DNA from 3 places in the Colwellia sp. MB3u-8 genome. Region 3 is predicted to be linked to each of the others. Evidence: predicted binding sites of a transcription regulator. Region 3 holds the regulator's gene; each other region holds the start of a gene.
The links. The regulator LexA, encoded in region 3, represses DNA repair genes until DNA is damaged. The targets are predictions, from matches to a motif close to TACTGTATNNNNATACAGTA.
Positions count from the first base shown of each region.

Region 1 (5,724 bases), on a different contig from region 3:
ACGGGCGCTATTGAAGTGTTGGGCTTAGAGTTGACTATTTTAAATAAGTCAGCACCGCTACCTTTAGATTCAAATCAGAAGAACTCTGAAGAGCTACGATTAAAATATCGTTATCTTGATTTACGTCGTCCAGAAATGACTGAGCGCATGCGTTTTCGCGCTAAAGTGACTTCAGCGGTGCGTGCATCACTTGAGTCACAAGGCTTTTTGGATATAGAAACACCTATTCTTACAGCAGCTACCCCTGAAGGTGCGCGTGATTATTTAGTGCCTAGCCGTACTCATAAAGGGCAATTTTTTGCTTTACCACAGTCACCACAATTATTTAAACAATTGTTGATGATGTCAGGTATGGAACGCTACTATCAAATCGTTAAGTGTTTTCGTGATGAAGACTTACGTGCAGATCGCCAACCAGAATTTACTCAAATTGATATTGAAACCTCATTTATGAGTTCAGATCAAGTGATGCAAGTGACTGAAACTATGATCCGCGGCTTATTCCAAGAGCTACTTAACGTAGACTTAGGTGAATTTCCGCGCATGACCTATTTAGAGGCGATGACTCGTTTTGGCTCTGATAAACCAGATTTACGTAATCCACTTGAAATTGTTGACGTGGCTGACATATTAAAAGATGTCGAGTTTAAAGTGTTCTCTGGCCCCGCTAACGATGATAAAGGCCGAGTTGCGGTTATTTGTATACCGGGAGGCGCCGCTAAATTCTCTCGTAAAGGTATTGACGAGTTAACTAAGTTTGTTGGTATTTACGGCGCTAAGGGCATGCCCTGGTTAAAAGTTAATGACCTTGATGCCGGTCTTGAAGGGTTACAATCACCGATTTTAAAATTCTTAGATGAAGCCGCCGTTAATGCCTTATTAACCCGTACTCATGCTAAAACCGGCGATATTATTTTCTTTGGCTCAGACACTTATAATGTGGTGACTGAATCATTAGGTGCCTTGCGTTTAAAAGTGGGTGAAGAGCTTGAGTTATTGCAAGGTGATTGGAAACCATTGTGGGTGGTAGACTTTCCAATGTTTGAAGAAGCTGATGGCAACATGCATGCTATTCATCACCCGTTTACCGCGCCTACCAATTTAACTGCGGCTGAATTAGAAGCAAACCCAGTGGGAGCTTTGTCTGATGCCTATGACATGGTTCTTAATGGCTGTGAATTAGGTGGTGGTTCAGTGCGTATTCATAATCAAGATATGCAAGCCGCTGTATTTCGCATTCTAGGTATTAGCGATGAAGAAGCGCAAGAAAAGTTTGGTTTCCTACTAGAAGCATTACAATACGGCGCGCCACCACATGCTGGTTTAGCCTTTGGTTTAGACCGTTTAGTAATGCTGATGACTGGAGCTAGTTCAATTCGTGATGTGATGGCATTCCCGAAAACAACAACTGCGGCGTGTCCGTTAACTAATGCGCCAGGTCATGCAAACCCAGCACAACTGGCTGAATTAGGCATTGCTTGTTTGGCAAAAGAAATTGATACTGAGCCAAAAGCAGAATAACCTCTGTTAGAAAAATTTTAACGTGACTAAGCGTTAATGTTAAAACAATTAAAACGCACGAATTAATGCTACTTAGGCCTTATTCGTGCGTTTTTTTTCAATAGTATTATTTTTAAAGTTAACGCTTTTATTAAGGTAAATAACAAGTGAGTATTATTTTAGGTATTGACCCAGGGTCACGTTTAACCGGCTATGGCGTCATTAAACAATCGGGCCGTAATTTTACCTATTTAGGCAGTGGCTGTATTAAAGCCACAGCGGCAGGTGAAGATTTAGGTATGCGCTTGCAAACAATTTTTGCTGGCGTTAGTGAGCTTATCTTGCAATTTCAACCTGACATGTTTGCTATTGAGCAAGTCTTTATGGCGAAAAATCCTGATTCAGCATTAAAGTTAGGCCAAGCCAGAGGTGCGGCTATTGTTGCGGCGACGAACAATGGTTTAACGATTGCAGAATACTCGGCTAGACAAATTAAGCAATCGGTTGTGGGTACAGGTGCGGCAGATAAAACTCAAGTGCAACATATGGTGAAAACTATTTTGAAATTACCGGGCACACCTCAAGCTGATGCCGCCGATGCACTGGCCGTTGCACTTTGTCATGCGCACAGTCACGACTCGATCAGTAAACTTTCAGGCCAAGCCACTAAAACAGTACGTGGACGCTTACGCTAATAGTTATTTTTCTAGTATTATCGTTATTTGCGTACCGGTTTAAATAATTCAGGGCGTAAACTTTACTGTATAAATATCTAGTGGTATGGTGTTGTCATATAGTATATCAAGCAAAGGTTAAGCCGTGATTGGACGTTTACGTGGCATATTAATAGAAAAAATGGCCCCCGAAATTTTAATTGAATGTAATGGTGTTGGCTATGAAGTGACTATGCCAATGACCAGTATTTATGCCCTTGGCGAGGTTAATCAAGAAGCGACTTTATATACCCACTTTGTGGTACGTGAAGATGCACAATTACTTTATGGCTTTGCTAATAAAGTTGAGCGTAAACTGTTTCGCTTACTGATCAAGGTTAATGGTGTTGGGCCTAAATTAGGTTTGGCTATTTTGTCAGGCATGTCTGCCGATCAATTTGTCAGTTGTGTTATAAATGACGATTTAACCACCATAGTGAAAATACCCGGTGTTGGTAAGAAAACAGCGGAACGCTTGTTGATTGAAATGCGCGATAGATTAAAAGATTGGCAAACTGACAGTAGTGACGCTTTGGTGCATATGATGCCAACGGATGTTCATCAAGCCAATGCCTTTATCAGTGATAGTAAAGGCGATGCTATTAACGCCTTAGTTTCTTTAGGGTATAGTCAGCTACAAGCAGACAAAGCAGTTAGATCAGTTTTTCATCCTGACAAAAGTAGCGAAGACCTGATCCGTGGTGCTTTAAAAGCCATGTTATAAGTAGTAATCACTTCGCCATATCGACGATAACAAGTTTGGGCCAAAGGTAAATGACGATAAAATTTTTCAATGAGTTTTTTAATGATTTTTTCAATGAGTAATACATGATAGAAGCAGACAGATTAATTGAACCCGTAGCCACCCGTGAAGATGAAACGGTTGACCGAGCTATTAGGCCTAAAATGTTGTCCGACTATACTGGGCAGGCTCATGTAAAGTCTCAAATGGAAATTTTCATTGCGGCGGCTTTGAAAAGACGCGAGCCGCTTGACCATTTATTAATTTTTGGTCCACCGGGTTTAGGTAAAACCACCTTAGCCAATATTGTCGCGAATGAAATGGGCGTAAGTGTTCGGGCTACCTCAGGTCCGGTATTGGAAAAAGCCGGTGATTTGGCCGCATTACTGACTAACCTTGAAGAAAATGATGTCTTGTTTATCGATGAAATTCATCGTTTAAGTCCTGTGGTAGAAGAAATTCTTTACCCAGCGATGGAAGATTATCAGTTAGATATTATGATCGGCGAAGGGCCAGCAGCCCGCTCTATAAAACTTGATTTACCACCCTTTACCTTAATTGGTGCAACAACTCGCGCAGGCGCGTTAACCTCACCACTTCGCGATCGTTTCGGCATAGTGCAACGGCTAGAATTTTATAACACGCAAGAGTTAACCGAAATTGTCATGCGTTCAGCACATTTCTTAGATTTAGACATTGCTCAAGCGGGAGCATTTGAAGTCGCAAGGCGTTCTCGTGGTACACCGCGCATTGCTAATCGCTTATTACGCAGAGTCAGAGATTACGCGGATGTAAAAACTGACGGTATAGTCAGTAAAGCAACCGCTGCTAGTGCCTTAGATATGTTAGAGGTAGATAATGAAGGTTTCGATTTAATGGACCGGAAATTATTGGAAGCGATCATTGATAAATTTGCCGGTGGCCCCGTAGGTCTTGATAACATTGCCGCTGCCATTGGCGAAGAACGTGAAACCATTGAAGATGTATTAGAGCCTTTTTTAATCCAGCAAGGTTTTTTACAACGCACACCGCGCGGGCGAATTGCTACAAGTAGAGCTTACCTACACTTTGGCTTAGACTTTCCAAGTTAACGGCTAATTTTACCGTTATAAAAGCACCTTTGGGTGCTTTTTATGTTCAGGATGAACGGTATGGCGTGGTCACATGGATGTGAAAGAGCGTCGATGTTTATTCTTTGAATTTTAAGCAAAAAAAAGCCCACATAAATCTATGTGGGCCAACTTAAAATATAAGCTGAGGAAAGGAAATGGGGGTCCTAGAAAATATATAACAGAGAAAGGTAACAACACCTATCAAAACATTTGTGGGCTAAGATGAAAAATGTAAAAAACAAAATTCGTGCGCTAGCTCAAACAACAAGGCTATTCTAGTCCGATGAGCTGAGTAACACAAACAAAAATAATTTATGTTAACCATTAGAAAAACTAATGCGAAATAAATTACAGTAATATAGAGAAAGTAACCATGTACAGTCGCTGAACAGTAATGATCTTTGATAATATGATACTCATAAAATATCCGTAATTAGATTTATTGTTGAAATTTTTACAAAGAAAGTACCTTAGCTCTTGTTCCATGTGAGCTTTATCTATTAAGATAAGCACTTGAAAATTTTATACTAAGATAAATCGAATAAATTTAATGTCATTAAACAGTCATCAGCACAGCGTACGTGTTTACTATGAAGATACCGATGCCGGTGGTATCGTTTATTACGCGAACTATTTAAAGTTTTTTGAACGCGCTAGAACAGAATGGCTGCGCGAACTTGGCATTAATCAATCAATATTTTTAGAACAAAATATCGGTTTTGTGGTCACAAAGGTGGCAATGGACAATAAGGCATCAGCAAAGCTTGATGATTTGCTAACAATGACCACAACAATAAGCCGATTAAAGTCTGCCAGTTTGGTATTTTCACAGCAACTTGTGAACCAGAACCAGATAACATTGTGTACGGCTGAGATTAAAGTCGCTTGTGTTAACTTGGCTCTAGCAAAACCTAAACCTTGTACTATCCCCAAAAGCATATTAGGAGCATTAAAACGTGTCAGCTGAAATTTCGTTTTTTGATTTATTTTTACAGGCCAGTTTATTAGTTCAGCTGGTCATGTTGACCTTATTAGGATTTTCAATTGCCTGTTGGACCATGATTTTTCAACGTCGTAAAGTATTGCTTGCAGCTCAAATACAGTTAAAAGACTTTGAAGACAAATTTTGGAGTGGGGCTGATTTAAGTAAGCTCTACAGTGAAGTTTCTGCCAAAGAGCATATTGACGGTATTGAAAGTCTTTTTGTTTCTGGTTTTCGTGAATTTGCTCGTTTACGTAAATCGCATGGCTATGCACCACAAGTGATAGTTGACGGCACACACCGAGCAATGCGCGTAGCAATGTCAAGAGAAGTCGATAACTTGGAAACACATTTGCCCTTTATGGCCACCGTTGGCTCAATAAGCCCTTACATTGGTTTGTTTGGTACCGTTTGGGGTATCATGAATTCATTTATTGCTTTAGGTGCTGTTGAGCAAGCCACTCTAGCTATGGTTGCGCCCGGTATTGCCGAGGCATTAATCGCGACTGCAATGGGCTTGTTTGCCGCCATTCCTGCCGTGATGGCATTTAACCGTTTTAGTCATAATGTTGAAAAACTTGAAAATAGCTATGGTAACTTTATGGACGAATTTTCAAGTATATTACAAAGACAAACAGCGACAGAGCAACACGGCTAAGGTAGAGATTAACTATG
Region 1 is NZ_JACGVA010000042.1:23,422-29,145, forward strand. It holds gene aspS (aspartate--tRNA ligase) at 1-1,521, shown strand, start outside; gene ruvC (crossover junction endodeoxyribonuclease RuvC) at 1,668-2,195, shown strand; gene ruvA (Holliday junction branch migration protein RuvA) at 2,320-2,937, shown strand; gene ruvB (Holliday junction branch migration DNA helicase RuvB) at 3,042-4,046, shown strand; gene ybgC (tol-pal system-associated acyl-CoA thioesterase) at 4,618-5,034, shown strand; gene tolQ (protein TolQ) at 5,024-5,707, shown strand; gene tolR (protein TolR) at 5,722-5,724, shown strand, end outside.
Region 1: ruvA (Holliday junction branch migration protein RuvA) is a predicted target of LexA. The motif match lies at 2,259-2,278, and genes of this name have one in related genera.

Region 2 (5,724 bases), on a different contig from region 3:
TGAAAATATTAGCTTAGCTGCAAGCTTAGGTAGGGTTTTATCAACAGATATAACTAGCCCAATTAATGTGCCACCGCATAATAATTCTGCTATGGATGGTTATGCTTTTGCCTATGCTAGTTTGGCCAAGCAAGCGAGCTTGAGTTTAGCTGGTCGCTCTATGGCCGGGCAGCCTTTTGCAGGGATTTGTGGTGCAGGTGAATGTATTCGTATTATGACGGGCGCTAAAATGCCTGCTGGTTGTGATAGCGTAGAAATGCAAGAAAATTGCCAAGTAGTAGGCGAGAGCGTTAAATTTTTAGGCCAGAGTAAATTGGCTGACAATGTACGCTACGCCGGTGAAGATATTAAGCAAGACCAACTCGTTTTTACCCAAGGTCGGCGTTTGTCTGCTATTGATATTGGTGTATTAGCTTCTCTTGGTATTAACGAATTAACTGTATTTCGCCAGCTTAATGTCGCGTTAATTGCCACAGGTGATGAGCTAAAAGCATTAGGCGAGCCCTTAGGCAGTGGTGATATTTTTGAAAGTAACAGTTATGCGCTAGCGGCAATGTTAAAGAACTTAAACGTTAATGTCATTAATTTTGGCGTTATTGCTGATGATGAAGATGCGATAAGATCGGCGTTTATTCAAGCGGATGCCCAAGCTGACGCTGTGATTTCCTCTGGCGGTGTGTCGGTAGGTGAGGCAGATTATACTAAACTCGTGCTTGAACAAATTGGTGAAATTGCCTTTTGGAAAATAGCGATGAAACCCGGTAAGCCCTTTGCCTTTGGTAAATTGCCGAACAGTGTATTTTTTGGCTTACCGGGGAACCCAGTTTCCGCCATGGTAACCGCGGACCTTTTAGCCATGCCAGCGCTGATTAAATTACAAAATTGTCACTCAACACCGGCAATCACCTTAAAAGCAAAAACTATCACTGATTTAAAAAAGTCACCCGGGCGCATGGACTTTCAGCGCGGTGTTCTCTCTTATGACCACACAGGTGAGTTAATGGTCAATAGCACAGGCAGTCAAGGCTCCGGCATTTTAACCAGTATCTCGTCGGCCAATTGTTATATTGTTTTACCTGCTGAACAAGGTCGAGTGCCGGCGGGAGAAGTAGTCAATGTTCGCTTGTTTGAGCGCTACTTTGCGTCATAATTTATACCAAGTAGCACTCAAAAAAACCTACAAGGGATAAAAGTGTCACAAACTATTTACTTTATTCCCGGTACTATGTGCGATCAGCATTTGTGGTTGCCTGTATGGCAGCTGCTACAAGAGCAATGTCATGAAGATCACCGATTAATTTCTTTGGTGATCCCCCATACCGGTTGTATGGACGAAGTGGTGAGTGCTTTGTCAGACAAAATCGTTGCACATAAGGCGATATTAGTCGGTTTTTCATTAGGCGGTTATATTGCTAGCGCCATAGCGTTAAAGCTCGACAATAAACTTAAACACTTACTGATAGTGTCTAATTTTCCGAAAAATTTACCCATAGCAGAAATTAAGCAACGTCAACGTACTACTGATGGGATAAGCAAGCGCGGTTATTGTGGTATTCCAGATAAGCGTATTGATGACTTATTACACCCAGAGATTAAGCAACTTAATCGACAAGGTTATCAAGATATAAAGCAAGTTATCGTCGCTATGGACCGCAAATTGGGGGTTGATGTCTTATTGCATCAACTCAGGGTTTCTATGCATAGGCCCAACTTAATACCTTGTTTAACTCGATTATCCTTACCTATTACCTTGCTGATTGGCGATGCGGATAACTTAGTTGATCTTGCTTCATTAAAACAAGAGCTGCACGGCGCGAGTCATATTGTGTTAAAAGAAATCCCCCATACTGGCCACATGTTACCATTAGAATCACCGCAAGCTTTTGCCACCATGCTAATGCATTTGTTGGCTAGTTAATGCTACTTTTTGTCAGCTGCAAAGTGGTTAATAATTTAATTGCCTAAAGCTGTGTTTGCCTGAGCGAAAGCGTGTAAAATAGCGGCAATTATTTTTTACCTTAGGACTTTACGTTGAGCGACAGCAAATTTTCATCACTTAGCTTGCAACCGGCACTTTTAGAAAACCTTTCATCAATGGGTTACCATGAGATGACAGAAATACAAGCGAAAAGCCTACCAGCTATTTTAGCGGGACAAGATGTTATTGCCCAAGGTAAAACCGGCTCTGGCAAAACAGCCGCATTTGGTCTTGGCCTTTTGAATAAACTACAAGTTAAAAAGTTTAGAATTCAAACCTTAGTCCTTTGTCCAACACGCGAATTAGCCGACCAAGTAGCGAAAGAAATTAGAAAGCTAGCAAGAGCTGTGCATAACATTAAAGTGCTAACGTTATGTGGTGGTACACCGTTTGGCCCGCAAGTGGGTTCATTGGAGCATGGCGCACATATTATTGTTGGCACGCCAGGGCGAATCGAAGATCACTTAGGCCGTGGCACCTTGTCATTAGAGCATGTTGACACCTTAGTTTTAGATGAAGCCGACCGTATGCTTGATATGGGTTTTCAAGCGGCTTTAGATAACATTGTGGCTAAAATGCCTCAGCAAAGACAAACCTTATTGTTCAGCGCTACGTTTGCACAACAGATTCAAAAAATAGCCAATAGCTATTTGCAAACACCGGCTGTGATAAAAGTAGAATCAAGCCATGAAAGTAGCACTATTTCACAGCATTTTTATCAGGTAGAAAATGATGAAGATCGCCTAATGGCGATTCGTTTACTGCTGTTAACTCATCAGCCTGAGTCGAGCGTCATATTTTGTAATACCAAAGTAGAAACGCAGAGTGTGGCTAATAAATTGGCGGCTTATGGTTTTGGTGTTGTCGCCCTACATGGTGATTTAGAGCAAAGAGACCGAGATCAAACCTTAGTACGTTTTTCGAACAAAAGTGCCTCAATACTGGTGGCGACTGACGTTGCCGCTCGTGGCTTAGATATTGAAGCGCTTGATGCGGTATTTAATTATCATATTGCCCACGACAGTGAAGTTCATATTCATCGTATTGGTCGCACCGGTCGTGCAGGCAGCACGGGTTATGCCTTTTCTTTATTTAATAAAAAAGACAGCTATAAAATTGGCCTGTTAGAAGATTACTTAGAGCGCAGCATTGAAGGCGAAGAATTGCCCAGTAGTGATGCTTTAGAGCGCAGTATATTTACGCCAAAAATGACGACAATACAAATCGACGGCGGTAAAAAGCAAAAAGTGCGACCAGGCGATATCGTCGGTGCATTGACTGGTGAAAATGGCATAACCTTTGAGCAAGTGGGTAAAATCCAACTAGGCGCAAATTGGGCCTATGTCGCTGTAGATAAAATGGTGATTAGAAAAGCGTTAAATAAATTAACCCATGGTAAGTTAAAAGGCCGCACTTTTAGGGTTAAAGAATTAAAATAAGACTGCTCCCCTAAACATACCTAGGTGACTAACCAGGTACTCAGTGGCAAATTTGAGTATCTGGTTAGTCACCAAACTACCATTTCTAAAGCATAGCTCCTAGTGCCACCACTTAAGTGTCATCACTTCAAATTCACCTTGATTTTTGATATCGAGCTTTACACCTGTTGACCTTGTGATAAATATTAACGCATAGTAAGGTCATATATCGTACGATAGGCACGATGAAAATAGTGCGGGTTAATAATAGCCTTTGGTAATTTAAAGTAATCAGGGTATGATGCTGTTAATATATACAGTTGTTGCTAGTGTGGTGCTGGTATATGCATGACTTTACTGCATCATAGCAATGAGTCGAGTTTGGTAAATAGTTAAATAATAGTTAATTAAGGGATAATAATGGCAGTTGAAAGTCGATATGTCGTCATAAGAAAAGCTGTAGAGGTAGAAACATTCATGGATAAAAGAGCCGCAGATGAATACGACAAAATGCTTGATATTGCAGATGGTTTATCTGAAATTTTTGAACAAGCACCGGTCGAGCTTTCAGAAAGTATCCGTGAAGAACTGAGTGTTTATTTAGCGCAAAACCGTGAAGACGTACTTGTTGCGTTACAGGCAAAAAAAGTTAAAGTCGTCAGTAAAAAATCCGCTGGCAGCAGTCAAAAAAAGACTAAAGACACAGTAGAATTAGCTAATGACACTGTTGAAGATGATAGTGTTAAACCCGCAAATGCACCAGTGAAAAAGTCTAAAGCAGCTGGCGTTAAAGCGAGTAGTAAAGCTAAATCTGACGCCGCTTAGCACCGGCTTCAATACCGGTAGGCGTGAAAGTAACTTATGAATAACTTTGCTCTTCTGCACCAAAGTTTACTAAGTCATCATATGGCCATCATATGACAGTGTTGTTTATCGCAAGTTGACTAATAAAGACATCCACTTAACTTGATATAAGTCGATGTCTTAGGGTAGCGTTTTGGAATATCAGCTGATACGTAGTTCGCGCCGAAAGACTATTGCGTTACAAGTCAGTAACGCAATAGTTATTGTTAGAGCGCCAAGGTTTGTTAAAACAACTTATGTTGAGCAGCTTATACAAGCTAAATTGCAGTGGTTGCAGCAAAAGGTGGCCGAGCAAACAGAAAATAGAGTGCTGAGCCCCCATTTTACGCTGCAATTTTCTGATGAAACGCTAGGTAAGCATCCAAGCCTATATATTGATGGTTTGCCTCATAGCGTACTTATTGATTTTGGTCAGCAAAATGTTGTGCACAATAAGTTAGCACAAAGTTTAACCGTTGTGCTTAACCCTCGCTATAAACTCCAGGCTCTAAACTCAGTTATTGTTAGCGCAAAAATAAAATCGCAAATCGAATCTTGGTTTAAAGCCTGTGTTGAAGACTACATTGAGCATAATCTTGTGATTTTTTCACAACAAATGTCGCTGCATGCCTCGTCATTTAAAGTGAGAAAATATAAAGCACGTTGGGGTAGTTGTAATAGCCGTGGCGAATTGAGTTTTAATTATTTATTGAAAATGCTGCCTACTTGGGTGATTGACTACGTCATTATTCATGAACTGTCTCATTTAGAACACATGAATCACTCGACAAAATTTTGGCAATTAGTTGCCGAGCATTATCCAGAATATCAAAGTGCCAAGCGTTGGGTGCAGAAACACCAAGCCTATCTACAGTGGTCGTAGTCGTTTAAATACCGCACTGTGGAGACTGTGTTTTTTTTCGACTGTGGGATTCTGCTTTAGTAATCTTGGCAAAAAATCAAATTATTGCTGAGGGTGTTTTTCTGTTTTTGCTGAGCAGGGAGAAAATACTTTGAGTGTAAATTATCGCGTGTTAAGCCATTGTAAAGTCAGTTTTTGTGTCGCCCACAAAAACAGTATTGGCGCCTTGAAGGCTTGATGAGTCGTCTAAGATGACCTTTCTTAAGCACAAAAAGGTCAGTGCTAATCACAGGTGCTTAATTAAAAACAGAACTGTTAGATGAATATTTTATAAAAATATTCAATCCACCTCACTTTTATACATATATTAGTTTTTTTTATTCATAAAAATCAGTTGACAGAAAAACCCTTATCAGGCACTTTATAGCCTATGAATATTCTACTTAGCCGAATTATTATTATTATCACTACCACCCTCACCGGAATGGTGGTCATCGGCTAACGTGTAGAATTTGTCAATTTTATAAAGCCCGTGACCTATAAGGTTACGGGCTTTTTTTGTTTTAGGGTTTAGGAGTAAAAATGCGTGTATTAAAATTTGGTGGTTCCTCTTTGGCTTCAGG
Region 2 is NZ_JACGVA010000063.1:11,023-16,746, forward strand. It holds gene moeA (molybdopterin molybdotransferase MoeA) at 1-1,150, shown strand, start outside; gene H4J54_RS09745 (alpha/beta fold hydrolase) at 1,193-1,918, shown strand; gene dbpA (ATP-dependent RNA helicase DbpA) at 2,032-3,417, shown strand; gene H4J54_RS09755 (YebG family protein) at 3,817-4,221, shown strand; gene H4J54_RS09760 (M48 family metallopeptidase) at 4,394-5,122, shown strand; gene thrA (bifunctional aspartate kinase/homoserine dehydrogenase I) at 5,684-5,724, shown strand, end outside.
Region 2: H4J54_RS09755 (YebG family protein) is a predicted target of LexA. The motif match lies at 3,699-3,718, and genes of this name have one in related genera.

Region 3 (5,724 bases):
CGAGTGCCATCAATGTTAGTAAAATCAGTTAAAACTGGTGGCGAAATGCGCTTCGCTGGCGTGCCGATGGGACATGAATTTACATCTTTGGTATTAGCCTTGTTACACAGCGGTGGACATCCAATAAAGCTTGATAAAGCGGTGATTGAGCAAGTGGCCTCACTAGAAGGTGAGCATAGCTTTGAAACCTATATTTCCTTAAGTTGTCAAAATTGCCCAGACGTAGTGCAAGCACTTAACATGATGGCGGCAATTAATCCGCAAATTAAGCATGTGATGGTTGATGGGGCATTATTCCAAGAAGAAGTTTACCAACGAGATATTTTATCAGTACCGGCAGTTTACTTAAACGGTAAAGCGTTTGGCCAAGGCAGAATGACGGTAACTGAGATTTTAAACAAAGTTGATACCAATGCTGGCGCGAGACAGGCTAAGGCGATAAACAATAAAGCAGCTTTTGACTTATTAGTTATAGGTGGTGGCCCAGCAGGTGCGTCATCAGCGATATATAGTGCCCGTAAAGGGATACGCACAGGCATAGTGGCAGACAATTTTGGTGGCCAATTACAAGAAACCATGTCCATTGAAAATTTTATCTCAGTGAATGCAACTGATGGGCCTAAACTAGTGGCTAATCTAGAAGCCCATGTTAATGAATACGATGTTGATATTATGAATAATCAACAGGTGAAAAAAATTATAGAAAGTGATGTTGAAGGTGGTTTAATCACCGTTGAATTAGAAAACGGCGCTATCTTACAAACACGCTCAACCATTATTGCCACAGGCGCAAGATGGAGAGAAATGAACGTCACTGGTGAGCAAGAATACCGTGGTAAAGGTGTCGCTTATTGTCCGCACTGTGATGGGCCATTATTTAAAGGCAAATCAGTTGCGGTAATTGGTGGCGGTAACTCAGGTATCGAGGCAGCCATTGATCTAGCTGGGTTAGTTAAGCATGTTACTGTTCTTGAATTTGATAGCGTACTGCGTGCTGATGCGGTATTACAAAATAAAGCGCGTTCTTTGCCAAATATCGAGATTATTGTTAATGCTCAAACCACCGAAGTATTAGGTAATGGCAAGCATGTTACTGGGCTAAACTACCTTAATCGTGCAACAGATAGGCAAGAGAGTATCGAACTTGCCGGTATTTTCGTACAAATTGGTTTAGTGCCAAATTCAAAGTTTTTGCAAGGAAGTGTTGATTTAACCGAGCGAGGCGAGGTGATCATTAACCACAAAGGTGAAACCAATATCGCGGGTGTTTATGCGGCGGGCGATGTAACAAACACGCCATTTAAACAAATTATTATCGCTATGGGCAGTGGTGCAACAGCAGCATTAGGTGCATTCGATTATTTAATTAGAACACCGAACCCGCTTGAAAACACTGAAAGCGTTAGCGAAGCTGCAGCCTAATGGCGGATTAATTCGTCGCTTTAATTAGTACTGAAACGCTAGTGCAATAAGTACTCAAAAAATAAACGCTATCGTTGGCAACGATAGCGTTTTTGGTCGAAGCTAATAAGCGTGTTGTGAAATATAGCTAATTTATTCATCAAATAACCCCGTCATTGCTTGGCGCACTTCATTAACCACCGCTCTAACACTTTCCATACGCGCGTAACCAGCACGACAAAGTAAAGATATTTCACGCACCGGCTGCGGGCTTTCAAAAGGAATGTAATGAATATGCTTTTGTGGAGCATAATTAATTGTCGCCAACTGTGGTAGCAGCGTAATACCCATATTGCTGGCCACCATATAACGTAAGGTTTCAAGACTGGTGGCTCGAAAACTATGATCTTCCTCCGCACCAGCGCTAAAGCAATAGCCCATGGCTTGATCTCTCAAACAATGGCCATCTTCTAAAGTGAGAATTTTTTGATTATGTAAATCATCAAATGTTACTTTAGTTTTATTAGCCAGTGGATGTGAAGGTGACGTTGCCATCACCAAGGGCTCAGTGAATAAATCGTAACGTTCAAAACGCGCCATTTCTGGCAACCAAGGCAAAATTAAAATATCGAGTTTACCTGTTTCCAATTGTTGCAGTAAATCTTGCGTTCTATTTTCATGTAAATAGAAGTTTATTTTCGCTAGATTGCTGTTTAGTGCCGGCATAATATGCGGCAATATATATGGCGCTAACGTCGGTATTAAGCCTATATGTAAATCACCTGACAGGGGATCAAGTAGCGCTTTTGCCGCTTCTTCAAAGTTATTCGCGGCGTTAAGTACTTGCCGAGCTTGTTGTACTAACTTTTCTCCTGCGGGTGTTAGCATAACATTGCGCGGTTGGCGTTCAATTAAGGTTAGCTTAAGGCGTTGTTCTAGTTTTTGAATTTGACCACTTAGCGTTGGTTGACTAACAAAGCAAGCCTCAGCGGCATGGCCAAAATGCTTATATTCGGCAATGGCCGTTAGATATTCTAAATCACGAATTTTTATCATAGTTTACATCTATTGATATGAGGTGGTTGATAGCTAGATTGATGTTAACTTAAGGTACTGAGTTTAGCTAGAATACTGACAAGCCAAGCCTGCAATGAAAGCGCTAATACCCAGACTAAACCATGCTTGCAAAGGCTATAAACTTGCCAACAGCTTGGTTAACTGAGGCGCTTATTGCATCACTGGGTATTTAAGCCATTGTGTAAAATGACTTACGGTACTTTGAGGTCTTAAAGTCTTAAGGAGTTGAGGGAGATTGAAGCATTATAGCTTTGATCGCTCATAAGCCGGAATGTTAATAAAATTTTCATCACCTTTAGCAACAGCTTCTTTTAAGCTCGCTTTTCTATTTTGGCGAGATTCAATACTTTCACCAAATACCTGAAAGTGAGCTCGCGCGATAACGTCGACAGCCTCTGCATGAGATATAACGCCTAACGCTTTACCCGCATGGATAAAACCTTCAGCCCTGAATTTTTGCTTATCATCTTTTTTATGATTTTTTGCGAGGCTAAAAACTTTCAGCAACTGTGCTTGGCAACAATCTAAATATTCGTCTTTATTCATTATTTTCCATTCACCTTCTACGTTTTATTAACCTATATACCTGCTGTTTGAGCAAGGTTAATAGTTTTATTCATGGCTATTTTAATGACCTTAATCAGCAGTGCTTTTTGATTCATCAACAATGAAATTGACCGTGATGCACACCTAACTGATTTTAATCGTGAAAGCCGCTTACAACAACATGGATTGAGCACTTAATGTTTTTAGAAACACCACCATTGCAACTAAAACCCAAACTAGCAAAGGCGGATGATTATTTTCTTGCGTTTAATTACAGCCTGTATACAATAACAGTAATACTGTGTAAAAATACAGGCTCGCTCTTAAGTAGCTTAAGGAACAACTATGCGCCCTTTAACCCCCAGACAACAGCAGATTTTTGATCTGATCCGAGAAAAAATTTCCGACACAGGTATGCCGCCAACGCGTGCTGAAATTGCTGCTTTTTTTGGTTTTAAGTCGGCCAATGCAGCAGAAGAACATTTAAAAGCGCTAGCGAAGAAAGGTTATATTGAAATGCTACCTGGCACATCGCGTGGTATTCGTCTTACACAAGAGTTTATCGCTGAAGATGGTTTGCCACTTATTGGTCGTGTAGCGGCCGGTGAGCCTATTTTGGCGCAAGAACATGTTGAGCAGCATTACAAAGTTGATGGCAATTTATTTCATCCTCCGGCTGATTATTTATTGCGTGTTAATGGCGAGAGCATGAAAGATATCGGCATTATGGATGGCGACTTGTTGGCTGTTCATCAAACAACCGACGTGCAAAATGGTCAAGTGATTGTTGCTCGTGTGGAAGACGATGTTACCGTTAAGCGTTTTAAACGTGAGGGCAATGTGGTTTATTTACATGCTGAAAATGAAGATTTTGCACCGATTAAGGTCGATTTAAAGTTTCAGCAATTTAATATCGAAGGTCTAGCCGTTGGTGTTATTCGCGCGGCTGATTGGATGTAGTTCAGCTTGCACTTACTTCATAAATGCTAATATTTACCTAAACTAGATTTTTCTACATTATATTTCGCAGATTTAACTATCACTAGGTTTAATCTAGGGGGTTAAAATCTGCGTATTTCTTATGCTTGATAACCATTTCTGTGCCTAATATGTACCTCAATTTTTTTGGTTAGAACAATCCTCCTGTTCGGCAATAAATACCGCTAATAGCTTGCTTTTTATACAGCAAGTTTCTGTGTTGATTATTTATTATTCAGCATGAAAATTATGCCTTGAACAAAATATGAACATTGCAGCCATCCTTTTAAAAATCTACTTGTCGTCCAGTTTAGGGCATTTACTCTATTGTATTTATTGGTTTTTATTTATCATGCTTTTGAAATTAAAAATTGACCCCTATCAAGTTTTAAGTAATTCTAGTCTGGAAAACGTACAAAAAAACAATAGGGCGCAATTGGCAACTGTTGATTAATGCGTCACTTAAATAATAATAAATGTATGCGCTAAATAGCCGGTTTTCATAATGAAAATATGTTATTTGGCCTAAATTAAAGGTGAAGGAGATGTCGTGTGAAAAGACGTAACCTAGGTTTGTTGTTGCTAGGGGGCTTGTTCTCTAGTTCAGTGTGGGCAGAGATGTCGCTGAACTTAACTAAAGGTGTTACTGAGGTGAGCAGAGACGTATATGATTTACATATGCTAGTGCTCTATATCTGTACTGCTATTGGTGTTGTGGTCTTTGGTGCTATGTTTTGGTCTATGGTGTTTCACCGTAAATCAAAAGGCTTTAAACCAGCAACCTTTCATGAAAGCACAAAAGTTGAAATTCTTTGGACAGCGATTCCTGTTGTTATTCTAATTGCTATGGCTTTTCCAGCCACTATTACGCTGATCGATATGGAAAATAACGATGATGCGGATTTAACCATTCAAGTAACGGGTTCTCAGTGGAAATGGCATTATAAATACTTTGATCAAGACCTTGAATTTTATTCAGTGCTTTCTACTCCGCGTGAACAATACGAAAACCAAGATGGTACCTCAGCAGAAAAAGGTGAACATTACCTGTTAGAAGTTGATCGTCCTTTGGTTATTCCAATCAATAAAAAAGTGCGTTTTGTTATTACTTCTGATGATGTTATCCATGCTTGGTGGGTACCGGCATTTGCGGTAAAACAAGATGCTAACCCAGGCTTTATTAATGAAGCTTGGACCAAGGTCGATGAACCCGGTGTTTATCGTGGCCAATGTGCTGAGTTGTGTGGCAAAGACCACGGCTTTATGCCGATAGTGGTTGAAGTTAAGTCTGAAGCAGATTACGCCATTTGGCTTGATGAGCAAAAGCAAATGCAAGCCAATGCAGCAGCTGCTGAAGCGGCGTCGTTAAATGCTTCGGCTTCAATGGACGAATTAATGCAACTAGGAGAAACAACCTATACCGCCTACTGCGCAGCGTGTCACCAAGTCAGTGGCCAAGGTTTACCTCCCGCATTTCCAGCCCTTAAAGGTAGTGCTATTGCCACAACGGGTCCAGCTAGCGCGCATATAGATATTGTCGTTAATGGTAAAGCAGGTACCGGCATGCAAGCTTATGGTAAGCAATTAAGCTTAAAAGAAATTGCGGCGGTTGTAACTTATGAGCGTAATGCTTGGGGTAACAATACGGGTGAAGCTGTTCAAGCGGCTGACGTGCAAGCGGTCAGTGGCGCAAGTACCTCAGATACGGTTGAGCAAGCGGTT
Region 3 is NZ_JACGVA010000068.1:82,310-88,033, forward strand. It holds gene ahpF (alkyl hydroperoxide reductase subunit F) at 1-1,422, shown strand, start outside; gene oxyR (DNA-binding transcriptional regulator OxyR) at 1,555-2,457, opposite strand; gene H4J54_RS12860 (hypothetical protein) at 2,722-3,024, opposite strand; gene lexA (transcriptional repressor LexA) at 3,370-3,984, shown strand; gene coxB (cytochrome c oxidase subunit II) at 4,621-5,724, shown strand, end outside.